Regions from separate parts of the Cupriavidus sp. IK-TO18 genome, predicted to be linked through region 1. Evidence: predicted binding sites of a transcription regulator. Region 1 holds the regulator's gene; the other holds the start of a gene.
What was found. Region 1 encodes FliA, which starts transcription of late flagellar genes. Its sites were predicted from a motif close to CTAAAGTTTNNNNNNNNNNNGCCGNTA; they were not measured.

Region 1 (4,196 bases):
ATGCCAGCGCAGGCCCCGCCGTCCTTGCCGGGAAGACCAGATGAACCCCAATCGCCGCTCCCTCCGACGCACCCTCGGCCGCTATTCCCGCCGCAACGGCCCGCGCAAGGCGCAGACCCTGCTGGCGGCAGGCCTGCTGTGCCTTGCCGGGGCCGCCGGCGCTGCGCCGGCGCAGGTCACTCCGGTCGCCATGCAGGCACCGGCGGCCGGCCAGCACGCGGCCGCTGCAAGCCCCTTCACCGAGGATCCCGCACGCGCTGCCGTGGAGCGCTTCCTGCTGCAGCAGACCGCCGGCCTGCCCGGCAAGGTCAGCGTGCAGGTGGCTCCGCCGTCGGGCGGCCGCGCGCCGGAGTGCGCATCGCCCGACCCATTTCTGCCCGCCGGCGCCTCGCCGTGGGGGCGGGTCTCGGTCGGCGTGCGCTGTGGCGGCGAGCGGCCGTGGGTGCGCTATATGCAGGCGCGCGTATCGGTGCTGACCGACTATTACGTCGCGTCGCGCGCCCTGGGTCCGGGCGAACCGGTCAGCCAGGCCGATATCGAAGTGCGCCAGGGCGACCTTGCCACCTTGCCGCGCGCGGTCATCACCGACCCGGCCCAGCTCGCCGGCGCCGTCGCCGCCAACCGCATCGCCGCCGGCTCGCCCATGCGCAGCGACCTGCTGCGCAAGGCCATCGCGGTGCGCCAGGGACAGACCGTCACGGTGTCGGTCGAGGGTGAGGCGTTCCAGATCTCCAGCGAGGGCAAGGTGCTGGCCGACGCCGCCACCGGCAATACCGTGCAGGTCCGCCTGCGCAACGGCCAGGTGGTCAACGGGTTGGTGCGCAGCGGTGATACCGTCGTGCTGCAATAAGCACTTCGAGTCTGCCGATCGTGGCTGGCAGCCGGATTCCGATGGCACCGCGGCATGCGAAAATGCCGCCGGTCCAGCCTTGCGGGCGATATGGGACGCACCCCTGGGGCACGTTCCCTAAAGATTTCCCCGCCACGGCCGTAATGCCATAGGAAACCAGCAAGGAACGCCCGTGAAGATCAACCATTCCACCTCGTCCCGGCCCGCCGACGCGCCCGCAGGCGACGCCGCCGCCCGGCCCCAGGCCGCACCGGCCAGCGCCGCCCCGCCGTCCTCCGGGCTGAGCGTCAGTCCGCTGGCCGCACAGGTGCGCGAGATCAGCAGCCGCCTGGCGCAGGAAACCGACGACGATATCGATACCGCCAAGGTCGAAGAAATCCGCCAGGCCATCGCCGAAGGCCGGATCAAGATCGACCCGGGCAAGATTGCCGATGGCCTGCTCGCCAGCTTGCGCGAGCTAGGCCAGGCCGACCCTCAATAGCCAAATCATGAGCCAAAGCCTGATCCAGTCCCTGCAGCGTGAAACCGAAGGTGTTGAAGCTTTCGGGCAACTTCTTGCGCAAGAGCGAGATGCCATCAAGCGCGGGGATTTCACTGCGCTCAGCGAGTTGCTGACGCGCAAGGTGGAAGTGGGTCAGGGGCTGTCGCGGCAGGTCCGGGCGCGGGAAGCGCAGATGCAGGCGCTGGGCCTGCGTGCTGGCGCGGACGGGCAATTGCTTGGCCGGCTCGATGCCGGCGTGGCGGAGGCCTGGCGCAAGCTGATCTTTGCTGCGCGGGTGACGCGGGATGGCAATGCGCTGAATGGCGCGGTCATCAAGGCACATCTCGATTTCACGCAGCAGGCGATTCAGGCGCTGCGGCAGCATAGTGGCGGGGATGCCGGGTTGTATGGGAAGGATGGGAAGGCGGCGACCGGGGTTGGGGGGGTGAGCCTGGCGGCAGGCTGATTTGGGTTTTGCGTTGCGGACCGGCATCGGCTTTTTGTTGCGTGCCTTGCGGATAGGTCCCCATCTGGTGGCCAGCCAGGCACCTAGAACAGATGCCTACCGAAAGCCCACAACCACCTCATTACTCCGCCCCTGCAAAACCGGCACCAGACTCCCCTGCCCCGGCACCCGAAACGCAAACACAAACCCCTTGGTAGCATCATCGCCGGAGAACGCGGACGTTAGCCCCTCGGCCTGGGGCAACATCACACACCGCTGCGCATTGCACAAATATGCCTGCAACTCGGCCGGCGGCGTCTGCGCAAAGCTGTAACGCCACCGCACCGTCGTAATCACCCCTTCAGCCTGCGGCAACACCCCCACAGGCTGAATCGGCGCCGACACCGCCCGCTGCCCCCGCCCATGCAACGCCGGCCCATTGACCGACCCGGTCCACGCATGCCGTGTCCCACCTTCGATCGCCGCCCAGGCACAAGCCGACGCAGCGAGCAGCACGACGCCGGCGCCGCGGGCAAGCAGGCCACCAACACCCATCACAACAACCCACGCAACTGGTTCCGCAACCGCGTAATCGCCTGCCCCCGGATCTGGCACACGCGCGACTCGGTCACATCCAGCACCGCCCCGATCTCCCGCAGGTTCAGCTCCTGGTCATAGCACAGCGACAGCACCAGCTTCTCGCGCTCGGGCAGCCGGTCGATGGCGCGGATCAGCGCTTGGCGCATGCCGCTTTCCATCAGCACCGTCAGCGGATTGCCGTCGTCGCTGCCGCCAAGATGGCGGTCGAGGAAATCCTCTTCCCCGGAGCGCTCGAAATCCTCGTAATGCAGCAGCTGGCAGCCATAGACCTCGTTGAGCAGGACCTGGTATTCGCCCAGCGGCATCTCCATCGCCTCGGCCACCTCGGAATCGAGCGGCGTGCGTCCGAGCTTCTGCTCGAGCGAGCGCTGGGTGCGTTCGATGCGCCGCGTGAACTGGCGCAGGCTGCGCGACTGCCAGTCGTTAGCGCGCACCTCGTCGAGCATGGCGCCGCGGATGCGCTGGCTGGCGTAGGTCTCGAAGCGCGCGCCGTGGGTGTCTTCATAGCGCTTGGCGGCGTCGAGCAGGCCGATCATGCCGGCCTGGATCAGGTCGTCGATCTGCACGCTGGCAGGCAGCTTGGCGGCCAGCTGCAAGGCGATGCGACGCACCAGCTGTGCGTGCGCCTTGACCACATCGGCCTGGTCGAGCTTTCCCTGGATCGTATACATGGTGCAATTCTCGTGAATGCTGGATTGCTGGACGGGCACGCCACGCGGCGCGCCGGCTGGCTCAGGGTCTGGTTCGTTGGTAAGGCATGGCTCGGGTGGCGCTCACGCCGGCACCGGCGTCGCGGCAGGGGCCGGCGCCTCGGCGCGCAGCGGCCAGCCGCCGATGCTGCCGGCGGTGCGTCGCAGCGCGCTGGTCGCGGGTGCTGCCGGGAAGGCCTCGACCACGCAGCGGCCAAGCTGCACGCCGCGCGCCACCAGCGGGTCGGCCGGCAGCCAGCCGGCGCGCAGCACTTCCACGCCGAGGTACTGGCTGGCGGTACGCGCCAGGTTGCGCAGGATCGCCTGCACGGCGGCTTCGGTGGCGGCCATGTTGACCACCAGGTAGAAGCGGCGCCAGGCATACAGGTGATGCAGGCGCTTGATGCAGGCATAGGCGGCGGTGATCGACGCCAGCTCCGGGCGCATCACGATCACCACGTTGTGCGCGCCGCCGGCAAAGGGCGACAGCGCGCCGTCGGCATCGGCGGTGGCATCGACCAGCACGCTGCGAAAGGCCGACAGCGCCGCGGCGGGCACGTCGAGCCCCGCGCGTTGGCGGCCGGCCGGCAGCACCGATACCGCGCCGCCGGTGCCGACGCCCGCCGCGGCTTCCAGCGGCAGGCGTCCTTCCTGCACGTCGGCGAGCGTGCCGGCCGGGGTCGCGCCGGCGAGCCTGGTCGCGCGCGCCGTGGCCGGGTCTTCGTCGAGCAGCAGTACGCGCTCGCCCTGCATCGCAAGCGCGTGCGAAAGGCCCAGCGCCACCGTGGTGGCGCCGGCACCGCGTTCGCTGGCGACCACGGCGATGCGGCGCGTGGTGCGCGGCGCCAGCATGCGCCGCAGGCTTTCCGCCTGGTCCATGGCGAGCGTGCTCACTGCAGGGCTCCCATGACATCGGCCGCTTCCGCGACAGCGGGTGCCGCCGCGGCGCGGCCGGAGTAATTCTCCAGCACGTCGAGCAGCGCCAGCATGCGGCCCATGCCTTCATTGAGCACGGTGCCCGGCACCGCCGTGCCGGCTCGCACGGTGCGCCCGGCCAGGCGTGCCAGGAACGCCGGCGCGGTCGCGGTTGGCGCGTGTTCGAGGCACAGCACCGACAGGCCAAGCTGCAGC
Region 2 (4,196 bases), on a different contig from region 1:
GTCGACGAGGCGGATCTGGCCACCGGGCTTGTCTTCCACCACCTTGAGCACGCGGCTGCCCACCTGCAGCGTGACGCCGCCATGGATGCGCCGTGCCGCGTCGATGACGGCACCGGCTGCGGGCTGCATCTGCTGGCCCAGTTCGGCCAGGCGGCCTTCCAGCTCGAACAGGTCACGCGAGAGCTTGAACAGCGTGGCACGCGCCTTCTCGCGCAGGTCGCCGACGGCCTTCTCCGGATGCCTGGCAAAGAACGCCACCAGCTGCCTGACCTTGTTCTGCTCGTCCAGCAGCCGCCGGCGGTCTGCCTCGAGCGCGGCGCGTTGCGCGTCGGCATAGGGATTCAGTCCCACCTGCACGCTGGTGGCGCTGCCGGCAGGACTGCCGAGCACCGCGGCGTGCACCGCCAGCATGGCGCGCGTGCGCCCGCCGCTGATGCTGCCCTGCACGCCGGGGCCTCCGACCACGATGCGCGCGCCCGCGGCAACATCGCTCTGGCGGATGCCGCTGTCGACGTTCACCTCGGTACCGGCCTCGACCACGGCGTTCTCGATGAAGCGGGCCTTGACCGCGCCCTTGCAGCGCACGCTGGCGCGGCTGATGCCGCCGTCGGCATGGCCGGTCTCGGACTTGCCGATGATGCCGCCCTTGACCACGACATTGCCGCCGGCGTCGATGTCGGCGGCTTCGATGGTGCCTTCGACCAGCACGTCGCCGCTGACGCGCACCGACATGCCGGTACGGATATCGCCCGCCACCCGCAGCGTGCCGTCAAATGCGACGTTGCCCGAATGCAGGTCGACCGCCTCCACCTGCACCACCGGGCTGACGGCGATGCCATGCACGCCGGCTACTGGGGCGCCGGCGATCACGGCAACCAGCAGGTCGGGGTCGTCGGGATCGGCGGCGGCGCCGGTCAGGCCCTCGGCAAAGGGCGGATCGTCCATCGGATCGGCGGCAATGGGCTTGCCGAACACGTCGACGCCATCATGGCCGGGCACCGCCGGGATGCGGCGCATCAGCGGCATGCCGGGACTGACCAGCAGCAGGTTGCCGAGGTCGCGCAGGTCGACGCGCGAATCGTCCTCATCGGCCTGCACTGGCTTGCGCGGCTGCAGCAGGTTGACGAAGCGTGCCGGCTCGCCCTGGCGCGGCGCCACGCCGGCGGCGATGGTGCGCAGCTCGCTGCGGCCTTCGGCCAGCGCGGCGTCGAGCGCCAGCGCCTGGATCGGCGCCACCACGCCGCGCTCGGCGACGGCGCGGCGGATCTCGTCCTCCGTGACCGGGCGGCCGCCTTCGGCGGGCATCAGCGTGAGCCGCGCGGCCAGGCCGTCGTCCGTGATATCGAGCTCGAACGCGCCATCGACGAGCACACCGATGGCGGCGTCGATCTCATGCTCGGCGCGCTGGCACTGCTGCAGGAACTGCGCGACCGCGCGTGCATCCAGCCTCGCGCCGGCCCAGCCGTGGCTGTCCAGGCACTGCCTCAGGCTGGCGTGATCCGGAGCCAGCCTGCCTGGCTCCGGTGTGTAGCGTGCATGCACCTGCTCACCTGGCTCGGTCAGCTCCAGGCGCAATCCCGACTCGTGCATCATGAGTCCCCTGACGTTGGTTGCGGAGCTGCATGGCGCTCGGCCACGGCGGCCTGCCCGCGCTGGCGGACAGCGCGTGCCCGGACGGCTGGCGCTCCACTTGTTATCGATCCAAGACCATCGGCAGCGGGAGTACGAAACTTGAGCGGGCAACGGCCCCCGCCGAGGAGGGGTGGGCCAGGCCATCAGCGGATGGCATCGCCGGACTTTTCGGTAAACTGTCGGCATTTCCGGGACGCGCCGCGTCCCGCAGCCTGTGCAGTCCCCATGTCAAATACCCACGAAATCCGCCCCGGCCAGTCCCTCGAGCTGCTCAAGGAACTCCATATCCTGACGCGCGACGGCAAGATGAACCAGGACAGCCGGCGCAAGCTAAAGCAGGTCTACCACCTGTTCCAGTTCATCGAGCCGCTGCTGCAGCAGGTCAAGGATGAGCGCGGCCGTGTCACGCTGGTCGACCATGGCGCCGGCAAGTCGTACCTCGGCTTCATCCTGTACGACCTGTTCTTCAAGGCCTTGAAGGACGATTCCCATATCTACGGCATCGAGACGCGCGAGGAACTGGTGAAGACCTCGCAGGCGCTGGCAGCGCGGCTGGGCTTTCCCGGGATGTCGTTCCTGAACCTGTCGGTGGCGGACTCGATCACCTCGCCACAGTTGCCGCCGACCGTCGACGTGGTCACCGCGCTGCATGCGTGCAATACCGCCACCGACGACGCCATCCGCTTCGCGCTGGCCAAGCGCGCGCAGCACATCGTGCTGGTGCCCTGTTGCCAGGCCGAAGTGGCCAGCGTGCTGCGCAAGCACAAGGGCAAGCTGCTGGCGGGCAATCCGCTGACCGAGATCTGGCGCCACCCGCTGCATACGCGCGAATTCGGCAGCCAGGTGACCAATGTGCTGCGCTGCCTGCAGCTGGAGGCGCATGGCTACCAGGTCAGCGTGACCGAGCTGGTGGGCTGGGAACACTCGATGAAGAACGAGCTGATCATCGCCCAGTACAAGGACCTGCCGCGCCGGCGCCCGGCGGAGCGGCTGCAGAACGTGCTGGAAACGCTGGGACTGGAAGAGATGAACGAGCGCTTCTTCACCGCCCCGGTTTCGGACAAGCCGGCCGAGCCAGCGTAAGTCAGTCTTTCGGGGGCGGGTTCTTGCCGGTGGCTTTGTCTTCGGCTTTGTCTTCGGCTTCGTCCTCGCCCGCCATCACGCGGCGCCAGCCCGCATGCCCCAGGCGGCGCATGGTTGCCTGGTTGCGCTCGTAGATATCCGCCGCATCCGGGAAGGCCGCCGCCGCGCGCGCGATGCTGTCCTCGCGCAGCAAGTGCAGGATCGGATACGGTGCGCGGTTGGTGTAGTTCTCGATGTCGTCAGGCTCGCTATCGGCGAACTGGTACTGCGGATGGAAGCTGGCGATCTGCAGCGTGCCTTCCAGGCCCAGGCTGCCGAGCAGGCGGTCGGCGAAGTACAGCAGGTCGTTGTAGTCGAGGAAATCGGCCACCGCGTGGGGCAGGATCAGCAGCGTGGTGTCGATCTCCGCCGGATCCGTCTCATCGAGCAGGCGCAACTCGCGCTCGAGTTCACCCAGCACATCCGGCGCTTCGGTGGCGGTGCTGACCACGTAGCGCACCTGCTCCTTCACATAAACACTCTTGGCAAATGGGCACAGGTTGAGCCCGATCACCGCGCGCTCAAGCCAGTGGCGGGTGGCGGCGATGACAGCGTCTGCGGAAGTGGCGGCGGAGGGCATGATGGGGATACCGGGCAAACCGTCATTCTAGCGCTGCCGCAGGCTCTATAATCCGCGGCGGAAACACTGCTGTCCTTGCCGAGCGCCCCATGTCCCCTGCCACGCCTCCCGCTGCCACCGCCAACCCACCAGATGTCGCCATCATCGGCGGAGGACCGGCCGGGCTGATGGCTGCCGAAGTGCTGGTGGCGCAAGGCGCCAGCGTGGCGGTCTATGACGCGATGCCGTCGGTCGGGCGCAAGTTCCTGATGGCCGGCAAGGGCGGCATGAACCTCACGCATGCCGAGCCGGAACCGGCCTTCCTCGGCCGCTATGGCGCCCGTGCCGCGCAGATCGCGCCGATGCTTGCGGACTTCGGCCCGCAGGCGCTGCGCGAGTGGGTGCACGGGCTTGGCATCGACACCTTCGTCGGCAGCTCGGGCCGCGTTTTCCCGACCGACATGAAGGCCGCGCCGATGCTGCGCGCATGGCTGCACCGGTTGCGCGAGGCCGGCGTGCAGTTCCATATGCGGCATCGCTGGCTGGGTTGGGAGGACCGGGATCAGGGAGCGCTGCACGTGCTGCGCTTCGCCACGCCGCATGGCGAAGTGCCGGTGCCCGCGCGTGCCGTGGTGCTGGCGCTCGGCGGCGCAAGCTGGGCGCGGCTGGGATCGGATGGTGCGTGGGTGCCGCGGCTGGCTGACCGTGGCGTCGATATCGCGCCGCTGCGGCCGGCTAACTGCGGTTTCGATGTGGCATGGAGCGAATCGTTTGCCGACCGTTTCGCCGGCACGCCGGTCAAGCCGGTGGCGATCGCACTGACCGATCGCGATGGCAACGCGCACTATCGCCAGGGCGAGTTCGTCATCAGCGCTACGGGCAT

Region 2: IPF36_RS13470 (DUF342 domain-containing protein) is a predicted target of FliA. The motif match lies at 1,709-1,735, and genes of this name have one in related genera.

Annotation. Positions count from the first base shown of each region.
Region 1 is NZ_JADGMP010000012.1:299,456-303,651, forward strand. Features, by position in the region: gene flgA (flagellar basal body P-ring formation chaperone FlgA) at 41-850, shown strand; gene flgM (flagellar biosynthesis anti-sigma factor FlgM) at 1,023-1,331, shown strand; gene IPF36_RS11410 (flagellar protein FlgN) at 1,339-1,797, shown strand; gene IPF36_RS11415 (flagellar protein FlhE) at 1,894-2,331, opposite strand; gene IPF36_RS11420 (RNA polymerase sigma factor FliA) at 2,331-3,047, opposite strand; gene IPF36_RS11425 (flagellar synthesis regulator MotR) at 3,150-3,944, opposite strand; gene flhF (flagellar biosynthesis protein FlhF) at 3,956-4,196, opposite strand, start outside.
Region 2 is NZ_JADGMP010000015.1:192,474-196,669, forward strand. Features, by position in the region: gene IPF36_RS13470 (DUF342 domain-containing protein) at 1-1,593, opposite strand, end outside; gene IPF36_RS13475 (SAM-dependent methyltransferase) at 1,858-2,715, shown strand; gene IPF36_RS13480 (DUF1415 domain-containing protein) at 2,717-3,334, opposite strand; gene IPF36_RS13485 (TIGR03862 family flavoprotein) at 3,424-4,196, shown strand, end outside.